4 regions of the Rhizobium sp. H4 genome follow, and region 4 is predicted to be linked to each of the others. Evidence: predicted binding sites of a transcription regulator. Region 4 holds the regulator's gene; each other region holds the start of a gene.

Region 1 (7,222 bases), on a different contig from region 4:
CGACGCTGAGCCGCGTCTGGTCGTCAAGGTCGAGCGAAACTGTCCCATCGGCCATCTGCGGCCAGGCCGCCGTCAGCGCTTCGCGCTCAGTATCGATCTCCGGCCAGTGCGACAGCGCTCGGCAGATCTCGTCGCCGCGCATCGGATGGAGTTCGAAGGAGATGAAATGCAGATGCTGGCCGGCTGCGCGATGCTGCTTCCATTGCCGCCAGGTCTCGGCGAAGTTCAGGCCGGTGCCGAAGCCGAGTTCGCCGATCACGAATGTCTGCCCCCCGTTCCATCGCTCCGGCAGGCCGTTGCCGGCGAGGAAGACATGGCCGCATTCCAGCCGGCCATCCGTCTGGCAATAAAAATGATCGCCAAAGGCGGTGGAATAGGGCATATCGCCGTCGCGCCATTCGAGCGGCTGCGGCGCGCCCGCGCCAATCTGATCAGGGTTCACGTCTGTCATGGGAAAAGCCGATAGTCCTCAGCCGGTCTCAGGTCAATCATCCTGCGAATTGCTGATCGTCGGCGGCGGCATCATGGGCCTTTGGGCGGCCGTCCATGCCGAGCGTCGCGGCATCGGCACGGTCATTGCCGACGCCGGCAGATTGGGCGGAGGCGCGAGCGGCGGCCTGCTTGGCGCGCTGATGCCGCATATGCCGGACCGATGGTCCGAGAAGAAGCAGTTCCAGTTCGATGCGCTGGTCTCGCTTGAAGCCGAGATTGCAGCGCTGGAAGCCGAGACCGGGCTCTCGGCCGGTTACATCAGGTCGGGACGGCTGATTCCGTTGCCGAAGCCGCATCTTAACAAGATAGCACAGGGGCATTGCGAGGACGCCGAGCGCCATTGGCAGGCCGGTGCACGCCGCTTTCATTGGCATGTGCTCGACAGTCCGCCGGTCAGCGGCTGGGTCGAGGACTCTGCGGGCGGGAGCGGCTTCGTGCACGATACGCTCGCCGGCCGCGTCGCACCCCGCTTGCTGATCGCGGCGCTCGCCGCTTTCCTGCGGCGGGCAAAACATGTGCACATCCTCGAACATGCAACGGTTGCCGGCCTCGATCCCGATAGCGGCACGGCCGCGATCGGCGGCGAAAGCGTCGTTTTCGATCGCTGCATGCTGGCTGCCGGCCACCAGTCTTTCCCGTTGCTCGATGCGCTGACACCAGGGCTGAAACAGCCGCTCGGCCAACCGGTGAAGGGACAGGCGGCGCTGCTGAAAGCCGATATCGATCCGGCCTTGCCGACGATCTTCCTCGACGGGCTTTACATCGTCGCGCATGAGGGCGGATATGCGGCGATCGGCAGCACCAGCGAGAACCGTTTCGATGACCCCGCGTCGACCGACGCTCAGCTCGATGGGCTGATCGAGATGGCGCGGGGCATTGCCCCGGCGCTTCGCAATGCGCCGGTTGTCGAACGCTGGGCCGGGCTTCGGCCGAAAGCGATCGACCGCGATCCAATGATCGGTCGCCATCCCGACCATCCCAGTCTGATCGCGTTGACCGGCGGTTTCAAGGTCAGCTTCGGCCTAGCGCACCGGCTGGCGGAAGCGGCGGTTTGTATCGCAGGCGATACAGATTGCGGTTTTTTGCTGCCGGAAAGCTTTGCGATTTCAAGCCATATCGCTGTGGCTTCACGTTAAACGCGAATTGGATACAGCTGCGTTTCGTTATTCTGTCATGCAAATCACCTATCTGCTTGCGCATCGGCAGCGCCCAATTTCATCGGCGCTCACTTCCTTGATGGAGGAAATTGCATGCGCTATGCCATTTGCTTCACGCCTCCGGCGAGCGACCCGCTGTCGCTCGTAGCCGCCAATTGGCTTGGTCGAAACGTATATTCGGGCGATATGCTGGAGCCTCCGGCCGTCCGCGGCCTCGGCATTCACGAGATCGCCTTTCATACCGCGGTGCCGCGGCGTTATGGTTTCCACGGCGTTCTGAAAGCGCCGTTCCATCTGTCCGCAGATATGTCCGAATCGCAACTCCTGCGCGATCTCATGCGTTTTGCCGGGACATTCGCTCCCTTCCAGATTTCACGTCTGGAAATTGCCCGGCTCGGCAGTTTCTATAGCCTGATGCCGAGCGCTCCTTGTCAGCAGATCCAGTATCTGGCTTCGGCAATCGTCCAGGAGTTCGATCGCTACCGCGCGCCGCTGAGCGAAGCCGACATCGAGCGCAGCGATCCGGATGGATTATCGGCGGCGCAGTTCGCCAATCTGCATCGTTGGGGCAATCCTTATGTCATGGACGAGTTCCGCTTCCATATGCCGGTGACAGGCTCGATCAACGCGATCGACATGCCCCGCATCGAAGCGGCGCTGCGAACGATCTTCGAGCCCGCCCTGAAGGAGCCGGTGATGGTTTCGAACGTGGCATTGATGATCGAAGAGGGCACTGGCGGTCCCTTCCGCGTCCACTCGCTGCACCCCATGGGCAAGGTCAGTGCGCGCAGGATCGCCTGACGATGCTTCAATCTAAGTGATTGTGGAGAAAAGATAAATTCTGCCGCGCAGTTTCCGTCTCGACATTCCGGCTGCGGATGATACCGTTCCCCGTCCTTTCAGAAGGTGATTTGATGGTATCCGAGACTTATCCGCGCAATCTCGTCGGTTATGGGCGCCAGACGCCCGACCCGAAGTGGCCCGAAGAGGCATGCGTCGCCGTGCAGTTTGTCATCAATTACGAGGAGGGCGGCGAGAGCTCGATTCTCGACGGCGATCCCGCGTCCGAAAACCTGCTGTCGGAGATCGTCGGCGCGGCTGCCTGGCCGGGACAGCGTAATCTCAACATGGAATCGATCTACGAATATGGCTCGCGGGCCGGCTTCTGGCGGCTCTGGCGGATGTTTACCGATCTCAAGGTGCAGGCGACCGTCTACGGCGTGACGCTGGCGATGGCCCGCAACCCGGAAGCCGTCGCGGCGATGAAGGAGGCCGGCTGGGAGATTGCCAGCCACGGCTATCGCTGGCTGGAATACAAGGATTTCCCCGAGGATCTCGAGCGCAAGCATATTCTCGAAGCCGTGCGTCTGCACACCGAACTGACCGGCGAGCGGCCCTACGGCATGTATCAGGGCAAGCCCTCCGACAATACGCTTCGGCTGGTGCAGGAGGAGGGCGGTTTCCTCTATTCCTCTGATTCCTATGCCGACGACCTGCCGTACTGGGTTAAGGGCGTCGACGGCAAACCTTTCCTGATCGTTCCCTATACGCTTGAAACCAACGACATGCGTTTTGCCACGCCGCAGGGTTTCAACGCCGGCGATCAGTTCTTCACCTATCTGAAGGATGCCTTCGACACGCTTTACGAGGAAGGCAAGGCGGGCAGCCCGAAGATGATGTCGGTCGGCCTGCATTGCCGCCTCGTCGGACGACCCGGTCGGGCGGCGGCGCTGAAGCGCTTCATCGAATATGTGCTGAAGCACGACAAGGTCTGGATTCCGCGCCGCATCGAGATTGCCGAACATTGGCACAAGCACCATCAGCCGGACGCGCTCTGATGCTGTCGCGCGACGATTTCGTTTCCCGCTTCGGCGGCGTCTTCGAGCATTCGCCTTTCATCGCCGAGCGTGCTTATGACAACGGCAGCGTGGTAGAGCCGCTGACGGCATCAGGTGTGCATGCGGCGCTTGCCGCCGTCTTCCGCGCTGCAAGCAAGGAAGAGCGTCTCGGCGTGCTCCGAGCCCATCCGGATCTCGCCGGGCGCCTGGCGGTCGCAGGCGAACTCACCGAGGACAGCCGCAAGGAGCAGTCGGGAGCCGGTCTCGACCGGCTGAGCCCGGCCGAGCATGCCCGCTTCAGCGAACTCAATGCGGCCTATGTCGAAAAATTCGGTTTTCCCTTCATCATCGCCGTCAAAGGGCTCGGCAAGGACGACATCCTTTCGGCCTTCGAGACCCGGATCGGCAATGGCCCGGATGAAGAATTCGCGACCGCAACGGCGCAGGTCGAACGGATCGCACTGCTGCGCCTGACATCGATGTTGCCGGAGGGTGAATGAGCGAGCCGCGTGCTATCGACTATCTCAATGAAATGCAGAAGGCGGCCGCCGAAGCATTGTATTTTGTCGGCGGAATGGATGAGGCGGCCTTCGCCGAGGACAATCTCACTTTCAAGGCCGTTGCCTTCTGCCACTTCACCATCGGCGCGGCTGCATCCCGCCTGCTTGTAGCCCATCCGGAATTTGCCACCGAGCATCCCACTTTGCCGTGGACGAAAATCTGCGGCACCGGCAACCGTATCCTCGAAGACGTCTTCGCCCTCGATCCCTCCGACATCTGGGAGGCAACCTATCGCACGCTGCCGGAACTTCTTGTCGAGATCGATGCCATTCGTCACTGGCATGCCGAAGGCGAGTGAAGCCGTTGCCCGAATTTCTCGACATCCGTCCATTGACCAGATCGACCTTCGCCCCGTTCGGCGAGGTGATCGAAGCCGATCCAGCCTCGATGCGGCTCATCAATGGCGGCACGACCGAGCGTTTTCATGCGCTGGCCGCAGCCGAGGCGGCGGGCGAGGGCGCGCGCGTCATCATAAATCTGTTTCGCGGCCAGCCGCGCAGCTTTCCCTATGATGTCGATATGATGGAGCGTCATCCTTTCGGCAGCCAGAGCTTCTCGCCGCTTTCCGGCCGGCCCTTCCTCGTCGTCGTTTCAGAGGATGAAGGCGGGCGCCCCGGCCGGCCGCAGGTCTTTCGCGCGCGCGGGGACCAGGGGGTGAATTACCGCCGCAATGTCTGGCATCATCCGCTGATGGCGCTTGGCCAGCCCTCCGATTTCCTGGTCGTCGATCGCGACGGACCAGGCAACAATCTGGAAGAATTCTTCTTCGAAACCCCCTTTGTCATCAAAGAGCCAGCCCCATGACCGGACTGACCACGCATGTTCTCGACACCGCCCTCGGCAAGCCGGCAGCAGGCCTCAGGATCGACCTTTTCCAGCTCGAGGGCGAGATCCGCAGGCATTTGAAGACGGTCAAGACCAATGCCGACGGCCGGGTCGACGGCGGGCCGATGCTATCAGGCGAACATTTCCGCGTGGGGATTTATGAGCTGGTCTTCCACGCCGGCGATTATCTCAGGGCCTGCGGCACGGCCCTTCCGCATCCTGCCTTCCTCGATCTGGTGCCGATCCGTTTCGGCATTGCCGACGTCACGGCGCATTACCATGTGCCGCTGCTGATCTCGCCCTATGGTTATTCCACCTATCGAGGCAGCTAGATGAGATTTGCCGCGATCGCCGATATCCACGGCAACCATCTGGCGCTCGAGGCGGTGCTTGCGGATATTCGCGCCGAAGGCATCGAGGAGGTCGTCAATCTCGGCGATGTCTTCAGCGGGCCGCTGGAGGCCGGCCGGACGGCGGATCTGCTGATGCCGCTCGACCTGACGTCGGTGCGCGGCAACCACGACCGCTATCTCATTGAGCAGGATCCGGCTTCCATGCATGCCTCGGATGCCGCCGCCTATCGGCAGTTGTCGCCACCCCAGCTCGACTGGCTGCGCAGCCTGCCATTCGATGCCGTCTATCGCGGCGAGGCGTATCTCTGCCATGCAACGCCGAAAGACGACAACTTCTACTGGCTGGAGTCAGTCTCGCCGGACGGTATCGTTTTCCCAAAGCCGATCGAAGCGATCGAGGCGTTGGCTGAGGGCATAGACCTGCCGCTGATCCTTTGCGGGCACACGCACATTCCTCGCGCCGTCCGTCTCTCCGACGGCCGGCTGATCGTCAACCCCGGCAGCGTCGGCTGCCCTGCCTATGACGACGATCAGCCCTGCTACCACAGGGTCGAAGCCGGCCATCCGCTGGCCGGTTATGCGATTCTGGAAAAGACGCCTGCGGGATGGACCTGGCAGTTCCGCAACGTCGCCTATGACAATCTTGCGATGTCGAGACTGGCGGCTCAAAACCGCCGGCCAGACTGGGCGAGTGCGCTGGCGACCGGCTGGCTGCGGTAGCCGGCCGCCTTCGCGCGCGATAGCGGATTACTCCTTCGGAGGTGCAGCGGCGATAGCCGCCTGCGCGGGGGCGCCGGGTGCGGCCGGAACGACGTGTGGGGCCGCGGGCTTGGCGCTGTCGAGATTGCCAAGCAGGGATGAGATCGCATTATCGCCTTCGAAGCCCGCCTCCTTCAACAGCTTGTCGAGGATCGGCTTGTTGGCCTGGTAGGCGAGCAACTGACCCGCCAGGCCGTCACCCATGCCGATACCGCTGTCGCCGTTCGCGCCGCCGCGGCCGAGCATGCCGCCGGTGTCGAAGATCCTGATGTCGGAGATCTTCTCGATCGGCTTGACCGCCTCGGCCAGCGCTTCGGGAATGATGCGGATGCGCTCGCGGGTGATTTCGAACTCGATGATGGTCTGGCTGAGCTTGTTGCGGGCCTCGTTGAGCAAGGCCTCGCTTTCGGCCTGAGCCCGGCCGGTTTCGAGAATGCCCTTGGCCTTGATGATCGCCGCGTCCGCTTCTGCGGTCGCGAGCGTCTTGATGGCTTCCGCCTGGTCGATCGCGGCCTGCTTCTCGGCCTCGGCGCCGACGGTCACGGCGGTCGCTTCGGTTTCGGCTTTCTTGCGTGCGTCGATCACGGCAATCTGCTTTTCGCGCTCGGCGATCTCGATTGCCTTGGCGGTACCGACCTTTTCCTCTGCAGCGATCGCGGTGGCGCGGGCCGTTTCGGCCGCCGCCTTCGCCTCGGATTCTTCCCGGCTCTTGTTGGCAACGGCGATGGCGCTCTCCTGGGCGACGATCTGAAGGTCGCGCTTGGCTTCGGTATCGCGCTGCTGGACGGCGCGGGCCGCATCGATGTTCGCGCTTTCGCGCGCCTGCTTGGCGGCTGCCTCGCGTTCGGCGATCGCCTGTTCGGAGGCGATACGGGCTTCCTCTTCGGCGCGTTTTGCCGCCTGCTCCTGCTGGGCGGTTTCGGCGCGCGTCGCGGCGGATTTGTTGGCGATGTCGCGTTCCTGGCTGAGTTCGGCCTCGCGTTTCGTCCGTTCGATGGCGAGCGACTGCTGGCGAGCCTCGAGGTCCTTCTGGGCAATGGCGACTTCGGTGTCGCGGACGATCTCGTTGCGCTCCTTCTTGCGGCTCTCGGTGATGCGCGTCAGTGCCGCCAGACCCTGCGCGTCGAAGAAGTTGTTGGCGTTGAAATGCTTGATATCGGTCTGGTCGAGGCGGGTCAGCGACACGGATTCGAGCTCGAGACCGTTCGACTGGAGATCGGCGCCGACGGCTTCCTGC
Region 2 (7,222 bases), on a different contig from region 4:
CCATCGCCTCCAGCGTCGCGCCGTGGCGGATATATTCGTCGGCATCGACGGTAACGTCGCCCTTACGCGTCTGGATGACATAGGGGATGATCTCGTCGGCAAAGCGGCCGGCTTTCTGGGCGGCCTCCGCCTTGTTCTGCGAAGCGACGGCGAACTGATCCTGTTCGTCACGCGAAAGCTGCCATTGACGCGCAATATTCTCGGCCGTGATGCCCATGTGATAACCATGGAAGGCATCGGTCAGGCCGTCCTTGATCATTGTGTCGACCATCTTCGTGTCGCCCATCTTGACGCCGCCGCGCAAATGCACGGCATGCGGCGCCATCGACATGGATTCCTGACCGCCGGCAACGATGATCTTGGCATCGCCGGTGGCAATCTGCTGCATGCCGAGCGCGACGGCGCGCAGGCCCGAGCCGCACAGTTGGTTGACGCCCCAAGCCGTCGCTTCCTTCGGAATACCGGCCTTGATCGCCGCCTGGCGGGCCGGGTTCTGGCCTTCACCCGCGGCCAGCACCTGGCCGAGGATCACCTCATCGACTTCGCCGGCATCGACGCCGGCGCGTGCGAGCGCGCCCTTGATGACCGCCGCGCCGAGTTCGTGCGCGGGGACCGTTGCGAAAGCGCCGTTGAACGAACCGACGGCGGTCCGGCCTGCGCTGGCGATGACGATGGATGAATTGCTCATGGGGAGGCTCCTCGTTTTTCGTCCCACTAACATAAGGGGAAACTGGCAAAGCTTTGAGCACAAGTCAAACGCGAAGACCGGCCGCCGCCATTTTTCGGCGGCGGGCCCGTAAAGCCAATTCGTATGATCTGTTAAAGGTTTGCCGCATCGCACAAAGAGATTGTCACCGGCCTTCTTTTGCGTTTACAGTCTGAAGTGGAGGAACATCCATAAATCAGACGGGGGTTCAGGAGACTGATATGGCGAAGAATGAGGGTCAGATAGTCATCAAGAAATACGCCAATCGCCGCCTGTACAATACAGGCACCAGCACCTATGTGACGCTGGAAGATTTGGCGGAGATGGTGAAGAAGGGCGATGATTTTATCGTCCAGGATGCAAAAAGCGGGGATGATATCACCCATTCGGTGCTGACCCAGATCATCTTCGAACAGGAATCGAAGACCGGCAACACACTGCTCCCGATCTCCTTCCTGCGTCAGCTCATCACCTATTACGGCGACCAGATGCAGATGGTCGTTCCGAGCTTTCTCGAACATTCGATGCGCGCCTTTGCCGAACAGCAGGCGCAGATGCGCGAGCAGGTGAACCGCGCCTTCGGCGAAACGCCGCTCGGCAAGAACCTGCAATTGCCAATGCAGATGGTCGAGGACCAGGTTCGCCGCAATACCGAACTGTTTCAGCAGGCCATGCAGATGTTCTCGCCGTTCATGACGCCGCCGGCGGCCAAGGAAAGCCGCAAGGCCGAGGCCAAGGATATCGACGAGCTGAAGGAACAGCTCCGAGCCCTTCAGAACAAGCTCGATAACCTATAGGCCGATCGAGACATCCCGCCCGGCGCTTCGGATCGAAACGGCAAACCCGCCGATCACATCGATCAGAGCGATCGTCATCAGAATGAAGAATACCTGTGTCGCAGCGTCCTGGACGAGCAGAAACTCGACCAGGAAGGCGATGAACACCAGCATCGACAATATGTGGTTGATGAGGTTGCCGGGGCCGGTTCTGGTTGCCTTCAGGATTTCGAAGAAGAGCACGACGAGCGCTATGACGATGAAGAGATCGCCAAGCGCCATGCTCCAGATCGCGCCCGAGAGCATCGACAGCACAATGATATCGTGCTTCAGCACTGCAATGCCGCCATCGCCCATCAGGCCGAGCATCGCCAGATTGTAAAGAATAAACGGGATAATCATCAGCGGCATTGCGGCTATCATCGGCAAATCTCCTGGCGCCAGGAGAATACTGCGCTAAACCGCCGTCCCACTTCAAGCCGCTGCAACTATTATATTTGCCGATAACCCCGCTGCGGAGAAATACAAAAGGCCGGCATGACGCCGGCCTTGAAAATCTTCGATCGGACAAGCCGGATCGAGAAATTATGCGCTTTCCTTCGGCGTCAGAACCTGGCGGCCGCGATACATGCCGGTCTTCAGGTCGATGTGATGCGGGCGGCGCAGTTCGCCGGAATTCTTGTCTTCGACATAGGTCGGAGCCTTCAGCGCATCAGCCGAACGGCGCATGCCGCGCTTGGACGGGCTCGTTTTTCTCTTCGGTACAGCCATTTCTCTTACTCCACTTGCGGGCAAAACATTCCCACGGCCAGACTGGCGGCCGAAACGGACATGTCGCGATTTCGGAAATTTTGCGCGCTTATACATGCAAGGGGCGGCCTTGACCAGTCCCCATGAATATTTTTTGCGAGCCGTTGATTCCTCGCTCAGACTTCGTCTTCCGCCACGATCCAACGCTCGGCGCGCGCCGCCTCTTCCCATTTGCGCCAGGCCGGATGCGCCTTCATCGTCGTCATATAGGCAAGCGTCTCGTCCCGATCGACGAGATCATAGATGTCGAACCGGTTGACGACAGGCGCAAACATCGCATCCGCTCCGCTGAAGGCACCGAAGAGAAAGGGTCCGCCGGACTTCTGCAGAAGGTCGCGCCAGATCGTCTCGATGCGGCGGATATCGGCGTCGACGCCATGCGGCAAGACGATCCTGGCCCTCGGCCGGCGGATATTCATCGGGCAGGCGCCGCGCAGGGCCCGGAAGCCCGACAGCATCTCCATCGAAACCGAACGGGCGAGCGCCCGCGCAGCGCGATCCCTCGGCAGAAGACCGGCTTCGGGATAAAGCTCGGCGGCATATTCGATGATCGCCAGCGATTCCCAGATCTTCAATGCGCCGTGCTGCAGCACCGGCACATTGCCGCTCGGCGAGATGGCCTTGATGTCGGGATTGCCGCCGGGATAGTCGAAGGGGATCAGGACTTCCTCGAAACCGACACCGGTGCCGGTCAGCGCTATCCAGGCCCGGAAGGACCAGGAGGAATAATTCTTGTTGGCGATGTAGAGCGTCGGTCTGTCCATGGGCTTGTCCTGTTCAGGTGTCGAATTCGAAGATCAGCAGTTCGTGGAAATGGTTCATGTCCTCGAACACGCAGAATGCCGGCGGCGTCATCTCGAAAACAGCAGCCTCGCGGCGGATATCCTCTGCCACGCCGTCAAGCATTGCCTGCCAGCGCGGCAAGGCTTCGTCCTCCAGCCGTTCGATTGGATAGGCGAAGGTAATATGGAACTTGTAGTCCATGTGGTTGGGTTGGCGATAACCGAGAAGATCGGCAAGTGCGTCGCGCCAGGCGCGCATGATCTTGCGGTCCTGCTCGGTTGCCCCATCGACGAGCAGTCCCGACGGCTGAGCGTCGACGACGGCGATCTTGAAGGGCTCGGCCATCGAAAAACCTTCGAGCCGTGCCGCAAGGAGCTCGGTCATGTCGTCGATCGGCGTATCGAGAGAGAGATCACGCGGCCAGTAATCCTGCCGGCGTCTGGTCTCGATGATACCTTCGAAAAGCGTCATGTGAAGGCTGGAGATCGGCGTGAAGAGGAACTGTTCGGCCTCGGGCATCGCCAGATATTTCTCGCGCGCTTCGATCAGCACCGTCTGCGTCCGCGACGCCTTCTCGACATGACAGACGATGGTACTGCCGGCCTCGGGCAGAAAGCCGCCGACCCTGCGATAACGGCTGCCGAGGTGAGCGGGCGGGCTCGGATTGTGCGTCTTCGAATAGAGGAGCAGTTCGGGAAAAAAGGTCGTGGCCGTCATGGTCGACTGAGGGACTCCGATTGGACTGCACCGCCCATATGGCAGAACCAAGAATGTCAGATGACGCTTGCGGCTTCTACCGCCATTCCAGCAAAAATGTGATTTGGTTTTCCCGGCTTAAGCGCAATGATCTCAATCATAGAGGCATTTGACGTAATCGCCGGAACCCTGCGCACGCCTCTCGATCACGCCGGCCAGCCGACGAAGGCCTCGTCCGGGCTTGCCGGCATTGCGGTCGATCGGGTTCGGGAGCGAGACGGCAAGCAGCGATGCCTGCCGCCGCGTCAGCTTCGAGGCCGGCACCTTGAAATGATGTTGGGCTGCCGCCTCGGCGCCGTAGATACCGGGACCCCATTCTGCGATGTTGAGATAGATTTCCATCAGCCGCCGTTTCGACAGAACGAAATCCGTGGAGACGGCCAGAGGAAGCTCCATCGCTTTGCGCACGAAGGAGCGGCTGTTCCAGAGAAAGAGGTTCTTGGCCGTCTGCATCGGGATGGTGCTGCCGCCGCGGGTTGCCTGACCTTTCAGCGTATCCTCGACCAGCATGCGCATCTCGGCCCAGTCGACGCCGCCGTGAAAACAATATTGCCCGTCCTCGGACATCATCACCGACTGCACCAGGGCCGGAGAGATCTCGTCCAGCGACACCCATCTGCGGTCATAACCGCGCAACAGCACGAGATCGCGCAGCATCAGGGTCGAGACCGGATGGATGAAGGGCAGCAGATAGAAAAAGATCAGGACGTAGGGAAGGACGATCAGAGCCAGCACGGCAAGAACGATACGCTTCAGCACAGGCCGATTTTCGAACCATCGCCGACGGGCCGGCATGTCGGCGATATCCTCTGTCTCCGGCGCTATATCCAAAATGTCCCCAGTCCACTTCGCTCCCTGTCGTTCTCATAACGCCTGTGAGGCGCTTATGCCAGAGCACATGGGAAATCTTGCAGTAGCCATCGACAATTCCGTTGCAAGCCCCCTTGCCCCATGCCAAACAGCGCCGATGGACGCGAACCGGGACACTTTCGAGACCAGGCTAAAGAACAACGCCCGCGAGATCGAGGCGCTGCTCGACGCATTGCTGTTGCCGAACGCCCTTTCCGATGAAATCGCCAGGCCCGAGACCCTGCGCAGCGCCATGCACTATGCGGTGCTGAACGGCGGCAAGCGGCTGCGTCCATTCCTGGTCGTCGAAAGTGCCGCTCTTCTCGGCGGTGATGCGCAGGCCGCCCTTCGTATCGGCGCCGCGCTCGAATGCGTGCACTGTTATTCCCTCGTGCATGACGATCTGCCGGCCATGGACGACGACGACATGCGCCGCGGCAAACCGACGGTGCACATCAAGTTCGATGAAGCCACCGCGATCCTCGCCGGCGATAGCCTGCTGACCTACGCCTTCGACATTGTCGCAGCACCTGAAACGGCGCTTCCCGATGCCAGCAAGGCATCGCTGGTGCTGGCACTTGCGCGCGCCGCCGGTCTCGGCGGCATGGCCGGCGGCCAGGCGCTCGATCTGGCGGCGGAAAAACAGGCTCAAGACGAAGCCGGCATCATCCGCCTGCAGGCGATGAAAACGGGTGCGCTGATCCGCTTTGCCTGCGAGGCCGGCGCCATCATCGCGGGAAGCCCGCAGGACGATCGCCGCCGCCTGCGCGCCTTCGGCGAAAAGATCGGCCTTGCCTTCCAGCTCGCCGACGACATTCTCGACCTGACCTCGGATGCCGCTACCATGGGCAAGGCGACCGGCAAGGATGCGGCCCGAGGCAAGGGAACGCTCGTGGCGCTGCACGGCATGGGATGGGCAGAGACCGAGCTCCGCCGGCATGTCGCCGACGCCGAGGCGCTGCTGGCTCCCTATAGCGCCCGCGCATCGACCCTCATCGCCGCGGCGCATTTCATCGCCGACCGGAAGAACTAACTGACCGATCAGGCCGACAATATTTCCTTGAGAGCGGACACCAGACGGGCGCATTCCTCGTCTGTGCCGATGCTGATGCGCAGGAATTCCGAAATACGCGGCTTGGCGAAATGCCGGACGAGCACACCGCGCTCCCGCAGCGCGGCTTGAAGCGCGGCACCCGGCCGGCTTGCGTGTCTTGCGAAAACGAAATTCGCCTGAGACGGCAGCACTTGGAAATCCAGTGCTTCGAGTTCCAGGACAAGAGCGTGGCGGGTGGCAACAAGCTTGCTCCGGCACGTCTCGAACCACGCCTCGTCCTTGATCGCCGCCGTCGCGGCGACCTGCGCCAGACGATCGAGCGGATAGGAATTGAAGCTGTCCTTGACGCGCACCAGCGCCTCGATCAGCTCCCGCTGCCCCAGTGCAAAACCGACGCGCAGACCCGCAAGCGAGCGGGATTTCGACAGAGTCTGAATGACCAGCAGATTGGGGTATTTGGAAATGAGCGGGACGGCGCTCTCTCCGCCGAAATCGACATAGGCCTCGTCGATCGCCACGACCGCATCCGGATGGGCGGCGACAAGCGCCTCTATATCGGCAAGCGGCAGGCCGATGCCGGTCGGCGCATTCGGATTGGGGATGAGGATCGCGCCGCACGGCCTGTCGTAATCCGCCAGCCGTATCCGGAACCTGTCGTCGACAGGCACTTCGATCGTTTCGACGTCGTACAGCAGGCTATAGGCTGGATAGAACGGATAACTGACATCCGGATAGAGAAGCGGCAGCTCGTGTTTCAGCAGCGCCTGAAACGTATGAGCGAGCACCTCGTCGGAGCCGTTGCCGACGAAGACTTCATCTGCTCCCAGACCGAGACGGACGGCGATCGCCTCGCGCAATTCCGTGGCTGCGGGATCGGGATAGAGCCGAAGACGATCGTCCGTCGCTTGCCCGATCGCCTCGAGCGCTCTGGGAGACGGACCGTAGGGATTCTCGTTGGTGTTAAGCTTGATCAGGCGGGGAATACGGGGCTGCTCGCCTGCGACATAGGGCCGAAGCTTACTGACGATGGGCGACCAGTACCGGCTCATCTAGACTCGCCGGTCTTCATTCCGCCGCCGTCCGCTGGCCGAAGCGCTTCTCGATATAATCGACGACAAGTGCTTCGAAATCAGCGGCGATATTGGGGCCGCGCAGCGTCAGCGCCTTCTTGCCGTCGATGAAAACGGGTGCTGCCGGCGTCTCGCCGGTGCCGGGAAGCGAAATGCCGATATCGGCGTGCTTGCTTTCACCCGGTCCGTTGACGATACAGCCCATGACGGCGACATTCAGCGCCTCGACGCCCGGATATTTGTCGCGCCAGACCGGCATGTTCTTGCGGATATCGTTCTGGATGTTCTGGGCCAGTTCCTGGAACACCGTCGAGGTCGTGCGCCCGCAGCCGGGACAGGCAGCGACGACCGGCACGAACTGGCGGAAGCCCATGACCTGCAGGATTTCCTGCGCCACCTGGACTTCGCGCGTACGGTC
Region 3 (7,222 bases), on a different contig from region 4:
GATCGTCTCAGCGCCGCAATCGAGCGCGCCGCGGAAGATATAGGGGAAGCAGAGGACGTTATTGACCTGGTTGGCGAAATCCGAGCGGCCGGTGCAGATCATCGCATCCGGACGGGCGGCGCGGGCGAGATCCGGCATGATCTCCGGCGTCGGATTGGCAAGCGCCATGATCAGCGGCTTGTCGGCCATCTGTGCCAGCAGTTCCGGCTTGAGGACGCCGGCGGCGGAAAGGCCGAGGAAGACATCGGCGCCGCCAATGTTTTCAGCAAGTGTGCGCGTATCGCTCTTCTGGGCGTAGACGGCCTTCCACTCATCCATCAACTCGGTGCGGCCCTCATAGACCAGGCCTTCGAGGTCATGGACCCAGATGTTTTCGCGCTTGGCACCGAGGGTTACCAGCAGGTTCAAGCAGGCAAGGGCGGCGGCACCCGCGCCGGATGCGACGATCTTGACGTTCTCGATCGCCTTGCCGGCAAGTTCGAGCCCGTTCAAGATCGCGGCGGCGACGATGATTGCCGTGCCGTGCTGGTCGTCGTGGAAGACCGGGATCTTCATCTTCTCGCGCAGACGCCGCTCGACCTCGAAACATTCCGGCGCCTTGATGTCTTCGAGATTGATGCCGCCAAAGGTCGGCTCCAAGGAGCTGACGGTCGAGACCATCTGTTCGACGCTCGCCGCGTCGATCTCGATGTCGAAAACGTCGATGCCGGCGAATTTCTTGAAGAGCACGGCCTTGCCCTCCATGACCGGCTTCGAAGCCAGCGGGCCGATATTGCCGAGGCCGAGCACGGCGGTGCCGTTGGAGATGACGGCGACGAGATTGGCGCGGGATGTGTAGTCGGCCGCCGTTTCGGGGTTGTCGCGAATGGCAAGGCAGGGGGCGGCAACGCCCGGCGAATAGGCGAGCGCGAGGTCGCGCTGGTTGCCGAGCGGCTTGGTCGCCTGGATCTCCAGCTTGCCGGGGCGGGGATAGCGATGGAAGAACAGCGCCTGCTCGTCGAGATCGCCGCTCGTCAGGTTCTTGTCCGTCTTGGATTTATCCTGGTGATCCATTGCCGCCTCCGTGCACGTCTTTTTCTGGAGTTCCCTCCATACATCAATCGGATACTGGCGACAGTATGGAAATGGGGGATGGACGAAGTTTTCGTCGAGAGGGTATGCCGTGGATACCGCCCTCTGCCCTGCCGGGCATCTCCCCCACAAGGAGGGAGATCGGCAGGAGGCTGGATCATCGTTCCCTCTCTACGCATCGGCATATTCGTGCGGTAATTGCTTGAGCAAGCCATCGCGCCCATTCAATCTCCCCACCTGTGGGGGAGATGCCCGGCAGGGCAGAGGGGGTATCCACGGCACACCTAAAACCTTCTTTTGCGTGGAGCCTCATCGCGGCGGTGGCAACGAGCTAATCCTTTTGGAAAACTTGTTTGGCGACCACTGCGGGCGCAATATGCCGGCCGCGACGGTGCGGGGCGCCGGTCGCAGGGAGGAAATCATGGACAATTTGAACCTGACGACCCTGCAAAGCGGGCAGACGATGGTCAATGACGTGGCCATGGATGCTTTTGCCGCTGGATTTCGCGGCAATCTTCTGACCAGCAAGGATACGGATTACAACGAGGCTCGGGCGATCTGGAACGCGATGATCGACCGTCGGCCTGGGTTGATCGCGCGTTGCGCCGGGGCGGCCGACGTCGTGCGCGCGGTACGGTTTGCCCGCGACAACAATCTGCTCGTTTCGGTGCACGGCGGCGGCCACGGCATTGCCGGCAACGCCATGTGCGAAGGAGGCATCGTCATCGATCTGTCGACGATGAAGTCGGTCCGGGTCGATCCCGAGATACGCCGCGCCAGAGTCGAGCCGGGCGCCACGCTTGGCGACGTCGACAAGGAAACGTTGGCCTTCGGGCTGGTGCTGCCGACAGGCATCAATTCGACGACCGGCATCGCCGGCCTGACGCTCGGCGGCGGTTTCGGCTGGCTGACACGGAAATTCGGGCTGACCCTCGACAATCTGGTTTCGGTGGATGTGGTGACGGCCGACGGCGAACTGGTCAAAGCGAGCGAAACGGAAAGGCCGGATCTCTTCTGGGCGCTGCGTGGCGGCGGCGGCAATTTTGGCGTCGTCACCTCCTTCGAATTCCAGCTCAACCCGCTGCATTCCGAGGTTCTTGCGGGGCTGGTCGTGCATCCCTTCGCTGATGCGGAGAAGGTGCTGCGGGAGTATCGCCAGGCGCTGGACGCGGCACCCGATGAACTGACCTGCTGGGTGGTGATGCGCCAGGCGCCGCCGCTGCCTTTCCTGCCGGCCGAATGGCACGGTAAGGAGATCGTGGTCCTCGCCATGTGCTATTGCGGAGATATAACGGCGGGGGAAAAGGCGACGGCCAGATTGCGGGCGATCGGCAAACCGATTGCCGATGTCGTCGGTCCGGTGCCGTTTACCGGCTGGCAGCAGGCATTCGATCCGCTTCTGACAGCTGGCGCGCGCAATTACTGGAAGAGCCAGGATTTCGCTTCCCTCTCGGATGCGGCGATCGACGTCCTGCTCAACGCCGTGCGCAAGCTGCCGGGGCCGGAATGCGAAATATTCATCGGCCATGTCGGTGGGGCCGCCGGCCGTATTCCCACCGAAGCCACCGCCTTTCCGCAGCGCAGCTCGCATTTTGTCATGAACGTGCATGCGCGCTGGCGGGAAGCGGGAATGGATGCAAGCTGCATTGGCTGGGCGCGCGAGCTCTTCGAGGCAACCAAGCCGCATGCTGTGGGTACGGCCTATATCAACTTCATGCCGGAGGATGAGACGGATCGGGTCGAGATGGCTTATGGCGCCAATTATGCGCGTCTCGCTGAAATCAAGCTGCGCTATGATCCGAACAACCTGTTCCGCATGAACCAGAATGTGAAACCGCTGGCGGCTGTGCGGGCCGCCTGATTGGTGCAGTCAGGCGACTGTCAAAACCCTTCCCCACACGGGGGGAGGGACTAGTTGTGCGCGCCAGCTTGAGCAGACATCGGAAAGATGAAATGGATCCGAGCCTCATCTTTCCACTCAGCTAACTAGCCTCCAAGCCTCGGCGCGAGCGTGACATCGGCACCATGGGCATCGCGCAGATCGCCTTCATGTCCAGGCAGCCGGTCGGCCGCCCGGTGCAGCAGGATCGACGCATAGCCTTGCGAGCGCGTGCCCTCGATCAGCGTGATGTCGGCATTTCCGGGATTGTCGGAGCGCTCGAACCATTCGACAGGGTGGTGCAGGAAGTTCATTTCGACCGCCCGATTGGTAACGCCATGGCCGACAATGGCGATGTTATGGTCGTCGTTCTCGCCGTCGCGCATCACCGTCTGGAGGAAGAGCCGCACCCGTTGAGCGACGTCCGCCCGGCTCTCGCCATCGGGTGGACGCGCATAAAACTTGCCGCTATTGCTGCGCAGCCGCGCCCATTTTTCGAATTCCTCGGGAAATTTTTGTTTCCTCTCGGCATGGTCGTAGATTTCGGTAAAGAGGCCGAAATCCTGCTCGCGCAGCAGATAATCTTCCCTGACATCGCCGACGAAATCTTCCGGAAGGGCATCGAGCAAAGCGTCCTTGCTCTGTCGTGTTCTTAGAAACGGCGAGTACCAGATGCGCAGCTTCTGAAATCCGTTGTCGGGCAATCCCCGCAGATAGGATGTGATCACGCAGCCGGCCTCCAAAGCCTGCCGGTAGCCCCATTGCGTCAGTGGCACGCTGTGGTCGCCGAACTGCCGATAGGCCCGTTCATCGATGTTGCCGAGGGATTCGCCGTGGCGAACGAGAAAAAGGCGCATCAGCCGTCCCCGCATTGTCGGACGTGGAATCGCCGCATCATGAACGCGAGCGATGCGCGGGGCAACATTGCAGGAAGGCGATTCCTGCCCCGACGATTGACTTATTGCCGTTGGGATAACTAGCGGTGCAGGCCTTTTCCCCAGTCTGTCATCTTCCTGAAACACGAGTCTGGTTTTGGAAGGCTATATGAAAGATGGGGCATGAGCCGTAGCTCGTGATAGACATGATGGAACCCAGACATTTCCGCACGCTCTTCATTTCCGATGTGCATCTCGGCTCGAAGGCCGCGAAGGCTGATTTCCTCCTGGACTTCCTGCGCTACCACGAAGCCGATACGATCGTGCTCGTCGGCGACATCGTCGATGGCTGGCGCCTGAAGCGCAGCTGGTATTGGCCGCAGGTCTGCAACGATGTCGTCCAGAAGCTCTTGCGCAAGGCACGCAAGGGCACGCGCGTCGTCTATATCCCCGGCAATCACGACGAGTTCCTGCGCGATTTTCCGGGCATGCATTTCGGAGGCATCGAGGTCGTCGAGCGGATGATGCATGACGGCGCCGACGGCAAGAAATACCTGATCCTGCATGGCGACGAGTTCGACGTCGTCGTTCGCAATGCCCGCCTGCTCGCCTATCTCGGCGACTGGGCCTACGATACGGCGATCCGCATCAACATCCTGCTGGCGGCCGTGCGCCGCCGCCTCGGTATGCCCTACTGGTCTTTCTCGGCCTGGGCCAAGCTGCAGGTCAAGCATGCCGTCAATTTCATCGGGGAATTCGAGCGCGTCGTCGCCGAAGAGGCGCGCAAGAGCGGTGCCGACGGGGTGATCTGCGGTCACATCCACCACGCGATCATCCAGGACATGGACGGCATCCGCTACATCAATACCGGCGATTGGGTCGAAAGCTGCACGGCGGTCGCCGAGCACGAGGACGGCACGTTTGAATTGATCACCTGGCGGGCGCTCGCCAGCACAGTGCCGGCGCTGACCGCGGTCGAGCGCGAAGAGGCGGAGCTGGCACCCCAGGCTGCCTGATTTCGGCTGATTATTTCGTGCCGGCGCGCCCGCGCCGGTACTTTCCAGGAATTTAGCCGGTTCCGTCAGGCGACAGACCCTATTTATTTTCTAAAACGTTTCAGCAGGGCTATTTCTCGCAATAGTCGTATCCGGGGTGGCCGTGGTAGGACAACGTCAGTTTCCTTCAGGTCCCCCCATGATTCCCGTTCACCATTCCCCGACGAGTGAGGGAGCGCCGCCGCGCTTCCGGCTGCTCAGCGCGCTTTCCTATTGTGCGCCGTTGCTGGTCAACGGCATCGTTCTGCCGTTCTTCCCCGTCTGGCTCGCGACCCACAGTTTCAGCGACCATGAGATCGGCATCATCCTTGCCATACCGATGGTGGTCCGGGTGCTGGTGGCGCCCATCGTCGCCATGATCGCCGACCGCTTGAAGGAACGCGCCGATGTGCTGCTGTGGTCGGGTGGCCTGTCGCTGCTGACGGCGATCGCGCTTTACTGGACGACAAGTTTCTGGCCGGTGACGATCGTCTATGCGCTGCAGGGCGCCACCTTCGCGCCGTATCTGCCGGTCGTCGAATCGATCGTCATCTCGGGCGTGCGCCGCTGGGGGCTCGATTACGGGTCGATGCGCGTATGGGGTTCGATCGCCTTCATCGCCTCGACGCTGGTCGGGGGGCAGTTGGTCAGCCGCTGGGGCGGCGGGATGGTGCTCATCGTCATGGTGTTCGGCTTTACCATGACGATCGTCATGGCGATCTTCTGTCCGCGCATCGGGCCGACGCGGCGGCGCGGCCAGCCGATAAACATTCCGGCGGCCACCGGCAGCGGCCTGCGCGAGCCGCATCTGCTGCTGCTTCTGATCGGCGTGGCCATCCAGCAGTCGAGCCATGGGGTGCTCAACACTTTTTCGTCGATCTACTGGCATCAGCTCGGCTTTTCCGGCACCGAAATAGGCCTGCTCTGGAGCGCCGGCGTTGCCTCGGAGGTGACGGTGTTCTTTCTTTCGAAGCGTCTTAACCGGCGCTTCGATGCCTGGACGCTGATCCGCTTCGGCTGCGCCGTCAGCGTCTGCCGCTGGATCCTCTTTCCCATGAACACGGGCTTTGCCGGTTTCTTCCTGCTGCAATGTTTCCACGGCTTCACCTATGCCTTCGTACATACCGGCGTGCAGCGGCGGATCGTGGCGACGGTACAGGAAACGCAGGAATCATCGGCGCAAGGCGCCTATTTCTTCTATGTCGGCATGGCGATGGCGCTGATGACCCTGGCGTCCGGTTATCTCTATGCCTGGCTGGGCGTCGTCAGCTATTACGTCATGGCGCTGGTCGCGCTCTGTGGCCTCGGCATCGTCATCGCAGCCTATTACCTTCAGCCCCAGAGGCTGCTTTCGGGCGGAAAAACCAGGGAGGCAGCGTAACGGAGGCCGGGCTGCCGGTCGCGGGCGAGCAGCAGCGGACCGTCGAGATCGACGAAATCGGCATTCTGGGCGAGCAGCACCGCCGGTGCCATGGCAAGCGAGGTGCCGACCATGCAGCCGATCATGATCGAGAAGCCGAGCCGCTCGGCCTCTGTCTTCATCGCCAGGGCCTCGGTGAGGCCGCCCGACTTATCGAGCTTGATATTGATCGCGTCATAGCGGTCGGCAAGGCTGGCGAGATCGCCGGTATGGTGGACGCTCTCGTCGGCGCAGACGAGCAGCGGGCGGCGGATCTCGGCAAGCAAGGCGTCGCGGCCAGCCGGCAGCGGCTGCTCGACGAGCGTCACACCCGCCTCCGCGGCGATGTTGAGGTGACGTTCCAGCACCGCTTCCGGCCAGCCTTCATTGGCATCGAGGATGATTGCGGCTTCGGGCGCGGCCGCGCGGACGGCGCGGATGCGGCTTTCATCGTCGCCGGTGCCGACCTTGACCTTGAGCAGGGCGCGGCCGGCATGTTCGCGCGCCTGGGCCGCCATCACCTCCGGTTCGCCGAGCGAGATGGTATAGGCTGTCGTCAGCGGTTTCGGATCGGCAATGCCCAGTCGAGACGCGACGCTTTGGCTCATCTGTTTGGCTTCCAGATCCCAGAGGGCGCAATCGACGGCATTGCGCGCAGCGCCGGGCGGCATCGCCGACAGCAGGTCGTGCCGCGAGATGCCTGCCTCGATCAGCGGACGCGCGGCTTCGATCTGGGCAAGAACGCTCTCCATCGTTTCGCCGTAGCGGCGATAGGGCACACATTCGCCATGCCCCTCAGCCCCTTCGTCCGTCAGCGTGCAGGTGATGACCTCAGCCTGCGTCTTTGCGCCGCGGGCGATGGTAAAGCTCCCGGCAATCGGAAAGGAATTCATCTGGATATCAAGGATGCGCGGCATTATTGCTGTCCTGCGAGCATGGAAATTGCACGTTGCTTCTGTATATT
Region 4 (7,222 bases):
TCCGCGCCCGCAACCGCGTCGAGCGCGTCATGCTCTGGGCTCTGCTGCTCGCTTCCTCGATCGCCATCCTGACGACGGTCGGCATCGTGCTGTCAATGCTGTCGGAAGCCACGCGTTTCTTTGCCGTCGTTCCCGCCGGCGAATTCTTCTTCGGCACGGTCTGGGATCCGCGCTTTGCCGGCGCCGGCAGCTCGTCCTTCGGCCAGTTCGGTCTGATCCCGCTGCTGCTCGGCACGCTCTATATCGGCCTGGTCGCCATGCTGGTCGCCGTGCCGGTCGGGCTCTTCGCCGCCATCTACATGGCCGAATACGCCTCGCCGAAAGTGCGCGGCGTCGCCAAGCCGCTTCTCGAAGTGCTGGCCGGCATTCCGACGATCGTCTACGGCTTCTTCGCGCTCGTCACCGTCGGTCCGTTCCTGCGCGATTTCTCCGCGCAGATCAGCGGCTTGCTCTCCGGCAACTATGCGAGCTTCATCCAGGCGCAGAGCGTTCTGACGGCCGGCATCGTCATGGGCATCATGCTGATCCCCTATGTGTCCTCGCTGTCGGACGACATCATTACCGCCGTGCCGCGGGCGCTGCGTGACGGTTCGCTCGGTCTCGGCGCCACCCGCTCCGAAACCATCAAGAAGGTGGTCCTGCCGGCGGCCCTTCCCGGCATCGTCGGCGCATTGCTGATGACCGCCTCGCGCGCCATCGGCGAAACCATGATCGTTGTGCTGGCCGCCGGTGTCGCCGCCCGCATCCAGATCAATCCTTTTGAGCCGATGACGACGGTGACCGTCAAGATCGTCAACCAGCTGACCGGTGACCTTGAGTTCACCTCGCCGCAGACGCTGGTTGCCTTTGCCCTTGGCATCACCCTGTTCTGCATCACGCTTTGCCTCAATATCTACGCGCTCTACATCGTGCGCAAATACCGGGAGCAGTACGAATGACGGATATTGTTTCTCCCACATCAGGCGTCACCGTTTCCAAGGCGCCAGCCCGCCGCGATATCGGCATCAAGCGCCGCTACGCCGCCGAGCGCCGGTTCCAGGCCTATGGCATCGCCGCCATCACCTTCGGTCTCGTCTTCCTGTTCATCCTGCTCTGGACTGTGATCGGCAAAGGCTACACTGCCTTCCAGCAGACGGCGATCACCCTGCCGATCGAATTCTCCGAGAAGACGATCGATCCTGATAACAAGCGTGCGAGCGATCCCTCGGTGCTGGTCGCCGCCAATTACCCGGTTCTGCTGCGCGACGCGATCGTCAAGCAGCTTAACATCAATGCGTCGAGCAAGCCTGACGTGCGCGAGGCGACCGCCATGCTCTCCAAGAGCGCGCCGATCCAGCTGCGCGATATGGTCGTCGCCGATCCCTCGCTCATCGGCAAGACGGTCAATGTCTCGCTGCTCGCCGACGCCAATATCGACAGCGCCAACAAGGGCCAGATCGATCTCTCCGTCGATGAGAAGAACCGCAAGGTCAACGACAAGCAGGTGACCTGGATGAACGAGCTGAAGGCGAGCGGCGCTCTCCATAAGCAGTTCAACACCGGCCTGTTCGTCAACGGCAATTCCAGCCGTCCGGAGGCTGCCGGCCTCGGCGTCGCCCTCATCGGCTCGCTCTACCTGATGCTGATCGTGCTGGTGCTCTCGCTGCCGATCGGCGTTGCCGCCTCGATCTATCTCGAGGAGTTCGCGCCGAAGAACAAGCTGACGGACCTGATCGAGGTCAACATCAACAACCTCGCCGCGGTTCCCTCGATCGTCTACGGTCTGCTCGGCCTTTCCGTCTTCATCAACTTCATCGGCCTGCCGCGCTCGGCCTCGCTGGTCGGCGGCCTGGTCCTGACGCTGATGACCTTGCCGACGATCATCATCGCCACCCGCGCGGCACTGCGCGCCGTGCCGCCGTCGATCCGCGCCGCGGCGCTCGGCCTCGGCGCCTCGAAGATGCAGATGGTGTTCCACCATGTCCTGCCGCTTGCCATGCCCGGCATCCTGACAGGCACGATCATCGGCCTGGCGCATGCGCTCGGCGAAACCGCGCCGCTGCTTTTGATCGGCATGGTCGCCTTCGTCGCCAACGCGCCGGCCACGCCGCTCGAGCCCTCGACGGCCCTGCCGGTGCAGGTCTATATGTGGGCAAACGAGGCCGAACGTGCCTTCGTTGAGCGTACTTCGGGTGCCATCATCGTCCTGCTCCTGTTCCTGATCGTCATGAACATGGGTGCCATCCTCTTGCGTCGTCGCTTCGAGCGCCGCTGGTAAACGGAGTTAAACATCATGAACATGTTGACGGAAGCTGCAGTTGAAAAGGCGCCGGATCAGAAGATGAGCAACGTCCCGTATAAAATGATCGGCCAGGATGTCTCGGTTTACTACGGCGAGAAGCGCGCGCTTTTCGATGTGAACCTCAACATCCGCGAAAACACCGTAACCGCGCTGATCGGCCCTTCGGGATGCGGCAAGTCGACCTTCCTGCGAAGCCTCAACCGCATGAACGACACGATCGAGGGCTGCCGCGTCGCCGGCAAGATCACCCTAGACGGCGAAGATATCTATGATCCCGACATCGACGTCGTCGAGCTGCGCGCCCGTGTCGGCATGGTCTTCCAGAAGCCGAACCCGTTCCCGAAGTCGATCTATGAAAACGTCTCCTACGGCCCGCGCATCCATGGGCTGGCCAAGTCGAAGGCCGATCTCGATCAGATCGTCGAGTCCAGCCTGCAGCGCGCCGGCCTCTGGAACGAGGTCAAGGACCGTGTGCACGAGTCCGGCACCGGCCTCTCCGGCGGTCAGCAGCAGCGCCTGTGCATCGCGCGTGCCGTCGCCGTCAGCCCTGAAGTCATCCTGATGGACGAGCCCTGCTCGGCGCTCGACCCGATCGCCACCGCCAAGGTCGAGGAATTGATCCACGAGCTGCGCGAGAACTATACGATCGTCATCGTCACCCACTCGATGCAGCAGGCGGCGCGCGTGTCGCAGCGCACCGCCATGTTCCACCTCGGCAACCTTGTCGAGGAGAACGACACCGACAAGATGTTCACCAACCCGGACGATCCGCGCACCCAGGACTACATCATGGGTCGCTTCGGCTGATTGCGGCAATCCGAAGCCTTCCCGTTATTCGAGGACAAAGCCCCATGGCATCAACACATATTTATTCTGCCTATGATGATGATCTGAAGTTCCTGTCCAGGCGGATTTCCGAAATGGGCGGCCTGGCCGAGCAGATGGTCGCCGAATCCGTTCGCGCCCTGGTCAACGGCGACACCGCGCTGGCGCAGAAGGTCATTTCCGACGACGTGATCCTCGATCACACCGAACGCGAAATCGGCGACAAGGCGATCGTCACCATCGCCCGTCGTCAGCCGATGGCCTCGGACCTGCGCGAAATCATGGGTTCGATCCGCATCGCCGCCGATCTCGAACGGGTCGGCGACCTCGGCAAGAACACCGCCAAGCGCGTCATCGCCGTGCAGAGCACCGGCGTTCCGCGCAAGCTCGCCCGCGGTCTTGAGCACCTGTCCGAGCTGGCCCTTGTCCAGCTCAAGGAAGTGCTCGACGTCTATACGACGCGCGCCGCCGACAAGGCGACCGCCATCCGCGAGCGCGACAACGAGATCGACGCGATGTACACCTCGCTGTTCCGCGAACTTCTGACCTATATGATGGAAGATCCGCGCAACATCACCAGCTGCACGCATCTTCTCTTCTGCGCCAAGAACATCGAGCGCATCGGCGATCACGCCACCAATATCGCCGAGACGATCTACTACATGGCGACCGGCGCCCAGCCGGAAGGCGACCGTCCGAAGGACGACAGCGCCAACACCGTCGGTGCGGCCACGGAATAACCGTGCCGGACCCAGCTTGCGTGCGCGCCCGTACGGGCGCGCAAAGAGGTCGCAGCCAATTTCTGATTTTGCGCGGGATCCCTTGCTTAAATCACCCCCGGTTTAAGGATCGTGCGCGAGGAGACGGACACGCATGATCCCGAGAGTAGCAGTTGTTGAAGACGAAGAGGCCCTCAGCGTGCTTCTCCGCTATAATCTCGAAGCGGAAGGCTTCGAAGTCGATACCATCCTGCGCGGCGACGAGGCCGAAATCAGGCTTCAGGAGCGAACGCCCGATCTTCTCATCCTCGACTGGATGTTGCCCGGCGTCTCCGGTATCGAACTCTGCCGACGCCTGCGCATGCGGCCGGAAACCGAACGGCTGCCGATCATCATGCTGACGGCGCGCGGCGAGGAGAGCGAGCGCGTCCGCGGGCTGTCCACCGGCGCCGACGATTACGTCGTCAAACCGTTCTCGACCCCCGAGCTCGTCGCCCGCGTCAAGGCGATGCTGCGCCGCGCCCGCCCGGAGGTGCTGTCCTCGGTGCTGAAATGCGGCGATATCGAGCTCGACCGCGAAACCCATCGCGTGCATCGCAAGAGCCGCGAAGTCCGCCTCGGCCCGACCGAATTCCGCCTCTTGGAATTCCTGATGTCGTCGCCGGGCCGCGTCTTCTCCCGCTCGCAACTGCTCGACGGCGTCTGGGGCCACGATATCTATGTCGACGAACGCACCGTCGACGTCCATGTCGGCCGCCTGCGCAAGGCCTTGAACTTCTCCAACATGCAGGACGTCATCCGCACCGTCCGCGGCGCCGGTTATTCGATGGAAGCCTGAGGGGTTTCTGACAAAGTCGAGCAAGCTCCGCCCCTCACCCTAGCCCTCTCCCCGTAAACGGGGCGAGGGGACGTGCCCCACGAGAGCTTGGTGAGAAACCGAGAGGGTGCGGCATATCCCTTCGCCCCGCAGGCGGGGAGAAGGTGCCGGCAGGCGGATGAGGGGCAGCCACACCCAACACACTCAAACAAAAAACGGGCCTTCCAGCCCGTTTTTGCATCTCAACAATGTCGCCCGCTCAGCTGACCCGCGCTGCCGCCCGGCGGCGTTCGTTGACCGGCTGATAGGCGAGCTTCTGGTGATAGCTGCAATAGGGTGAATTGTCCGGGGATTCGCAGCCGCAGAAGTGGAAGTCGTCCTTCAGAGGATCGCCGACCGGCCATTTGCAGGTGCGTTCGGTCAGCTCCGTCAGGCCGAGGCGGCGGGAAATCGGCACGACCACGTTGCCTTTCGGCACGTATTCCATTTCCTCGATCGTTTCGATCTCGATCTCTTCCTTCAGCATCGTTGCGCCCTGCTGCCGGGTCACGGTGCGGGTGGTGATCCGGGAGGCGTAGTTCGGCGCGCGCGGCGCAGATGTCTGGCGCTTCGGCGTGCGCGCCGCGGTGGCAGTGCCGCCCGCCTTGGCGCGGCCGGGAAGGCTCAGCCGGTGCACCTTGCCGATTACGGCGTTTCGGCTCACGCCGCCAAGTTGTGCCGCGATCTGGCTGGCGCTCAGCCCTTCGGACCACAGCTTCTTGAGTTTCTCGACCCGCTCGTCTGTCCAGTTCATGCCCTGTCTCCACCTTTTGCGTTGGTGATGGCAGAATCCCTCACCGTTGTCCCGGAAGCCTCCGAAACAAGAAACGCTTGATCAATTTTGGTGACTAGTTCCGCCGCATGCAGTCTAGTAATTGAACTTTAACCTAGTGTGAGGCTGACTCCGTGACAAGAGTCGCGGGAATCCGGATGAATCGAATTCGTAGTTTTCCCCAACTTGCTGCCCCTGCGTGTCATTTCTGCAATAATGCCTGTTGAAGGCTGAAAATGCCGCTGTACAAGCTTGCTGCATGCGCTAAGGGCGCAGTTTTGTTGACATTGCAGCGCGAAAAGGAAATAGTACCGATCGCCGCCGAAAGGCGGCATTTTTGATTTTTCGGGCCCGGTTTTCTTAGCCGGAGTCCGGAGCCTGACAACGCTGACCGGGAGACCCGCGCCATGGCTGAAGCCGCGCCGCTTTATGACACCTATTCTCGTGCCCCGCTGCGGTTCGAGCGAGGCGAGGGCGTATGGCTGATCACCGAAAGCGGCGAGCGTTATCTCGATTTCGGCGCCGGCGTCGCCGTCACCTCGGTCGGCCACGGCAATCCGCATGTGGTCGCCGCCTTGAAGGAGCAGGCCGACAAGGTCTGGCACCTCTCCAACATCTATGAGATCCCCGGCCAGGAGCGCTTGGCCAAACGGCTGACGGACGCCACCTTTGCCGACAAGGTGTTCTTCACCAATTCCGGTGCCGAGGCGCTCGAATGCGCGATCAAGACGGCGCGCCGCTATCAGTTTTCCAAGGGCCATCCCGAGCGCTTCCATATCATCACCTTCGAAGGCGCCTTCCATGGGCGCACGCTTGCGACGATCGCCGCCGGCGGCCAGGAGAAATATCTCGAAGGCTTCGGCCCCAAGACGCCGGGCTTCGATCAGGTGCCGTTCGGCGACATCGAAGCGGTACGCGCCGCGATCACCGATGCGACGGCGGCAATCCTCATAGAGCCGGTGCAGGGCGAGGGCGGCGTGCGCCCCGCCACGGCTGAGTTCATGAAGGCGCTGCGCCGGATCTGCGACGAGAAAGGCCTGCTGCTGATCCTTGACGAGGTCCAGACCGGGGTTGGCCGCACCGGCAAGCTCTTCGCCCATGAGTGGTCGGGCATCACACCCGACATCATGGCTGTCGCCAAGGGCATCGGCGGCGGTTTCCCGCTCGGCGCCTGCCTTGCCACTGCTGAGGCCGCCTCCGGCATGAAGGCCGGCACCCATGGTTCGACCTATGGCGGCAATCCGCTGGCCATGGCCGTCGGCGGCGCCGTGCTCGACGTCATCCTCGCCGACGGCTTCCTGGAACATGTGCGCGACGTCGCCTTGGTCTTCCGTCAGGGGCTGGCCTCGCTGAAGGACCGTTATCCCGATGTGATCGAGGATATCAGGGGCGAGGGCCTGCTGCTCGGCGTCAAGGCGGCCGTGCCCTCGGCCGAGCTGCTGCAGGCGATCCGCGCGGCGCATCTGCTCGGTGTGCCGGCAGGTGACAACGTCATCCGCCTTCTTCCGCCGCTCGTCGTCACCGCCGAGGAAGCCCGCGAGGGTCTCGCCCGCCTCGAGAGCGCCGCCGAGAGCATCCGCGCCTCCAAGGTCAAGAAGACGGCTTGAAGGGATTGCCGCCTTCGGGCGCACGACAGGTAAGAACATGGCTCCTAAACATTTCCTCGATCTTTCGGCCGTCACATCGGCCGACCTCAGAACCATCATGAACGATGCGCTTGCCCGCAAGCAGGCCTTCAAGGCCGGCACGGGCGACAAGCCGCTCGCCGG

What was found. Region 4 encodes PhoB, which activates phosphate uptake and scavenging genes when phosphate is short. Its sites were predicted from a motif close to TGTCATNNANCTGTCAT; they were not measured.
Region 1: a site for PhoB is predicted at 1,651-1,667, ahead of C4N04_RS04665 (DUF1045 domain-containing protein). Genes of this name have one in related genera too.
Region 2: a site for PhoB is predicted at 3,842-3,858, ahead of C4N04_RS21510 (DUF1868 domain-containing protein). Genes of this name have one in related genera too.
Region 3: a site for PhoB is predicted at 3,954-3,970, ahead of C4N04_RS12585 (UDP-2,3-diacylglucosamine diphosphatase). Genes of this name have one in related genera too.

Annotation. Positions count from the first base shown of each region.
Region 1 is NZ_PSOW01000002.1:384,510-391,731, reverse strand. Features, by position in the region: gene mnmD (tRNA (5-methylaminomethyl-2-thiouridine)(34)-methyltransferase MnmD) at 1-451, opposite strand, end outside; gene C4N04_RS04670 (FAD-binding oxidoreductase) at 450-1,628, shown strand; gene C4N04_RS04665 (DUF1045 domain-containing protein) at 1,743-2,450, shown strand; gene puuE (allantoinase PuuE) at 2,564-3,487, shown strand; gene uraD (2-oxo-4-hydroxy-4-carboxy-5-ureidoimidazoline decarboxylase) at 3,487-3,987, shown strand; gene C4N04_RS04650 (HepT-like ribonuclease domain-containing protein) at 3,984-4,346, shown strand; gene C4N04_RS04645 (ureidoglycolate lyase) at 4,352-4,852, shown strand; gene uraH (hydroxyisourate hydrolase) at 4,849-5,205, shown strand; gene C4N04_RS04635 (metallophosphoesterase family protein) at 5,206-5,946, shown strand; gene C4N04_RS04630 (flotillin domain-containing protein) at 5,974-7,222, opposite strand, start outside.
Region 2 is NZ_PSOW01000014.1:70,282-77,503, reverse strand. Features, by position in the region: gene C4N04_RS21535 (acetyl-CoA C-acetyltransferase) at 1-688, opposite strand, end outside; gene phaR (polyhydroxyalkanoate synthesis repressor PhaR) at 928-1,503, shown strand; gene C4N04_RS21525 (hypothetical protein) at 1,498-1,905, opposite strand; gene rpmF (50S ribosomal protein L32) at 2,068-2,253, opposite strand; gene C4N04_RS21515 (glutathione S-transferase family protein) at 2,409-3,056, opposite strand; gene C4N04_RS21510 (DUF1868 domain-containing protein) at 3,070-3,792, opposite strand; gene mtgA (monofunctional biosynthetic peptidoglycan transglycosylase) at 3,925-4,662, opposite strand; gene C4N04_RS21500 (polyprenyl synthetase family protein) at 4,799-5,713, shown strand; gene hisC (histidinol-phosphate transaminase) at 5,722-6,783, opposite strand; gene ispG (flavodoxin-dependent (E)-4-hydroxy-3-methylbut-2-enyl-diphosphate synthase) at 6,800-7,222, opposite strand, start outside.
Region 3 is NZ_PSOW01000007.1:73,583-80,804, forward strand. Features, by position in the region: gene C4N04_RS12565 (NADP-dependent malic enzyme) at 1-1,053, opposite strand, end outside; gene C4N04_RS12575 (FAD-binding oxidoreductase) at 1,493-2,932, shown strand; gene C4N04_RS12580 (phosphoglycerate mutase family protein) at 3,058-3,807, opposite strand; gene C4N04_RS12585 (UDP-2,3-diacylglucosamine diphosphatase) at 4,032-4,841, shown strand; gene C4N04_RS12590 (MFS transporter) at 5,020-6,240, shown strand; gene dgcA (N-acetyl-D-Glu racemase DgcA) at 6,192-7,175, opposite strand.
Region 4 is NZ_PSOW01000015.1:153,025-160,246, forward strand. Features, by position in the region: gene pstC (phosphate ABC transporter permease subunit PstC) at 1-938, shown strand, start outside; gene pstA (phosphate ABC transporter permease PstA) at 935-2,257, shown strand; gene pstB (phosphate ABC transporter ATP-binding protein PstB) at 2,273-3,088, shown strand; gene phoU (phosphate signaling complex protein PhoU) at 3,133-3,846, shown strand; gene phoB (phosphate regulon transcriptional regulator PhoB) at 3,980-4,663, shown strand; gene C4N04_RS22810 (GcrA family cell cycle regulator) at 4,902-5,435, opposite strand; gene C4N04_RS22815 (aspartate aminotransferase family protein) at 5,861-7,060, shown strand; gene argF (ornithine carbamoyltransferase) at 7,098-7,222, shown strand, end outside.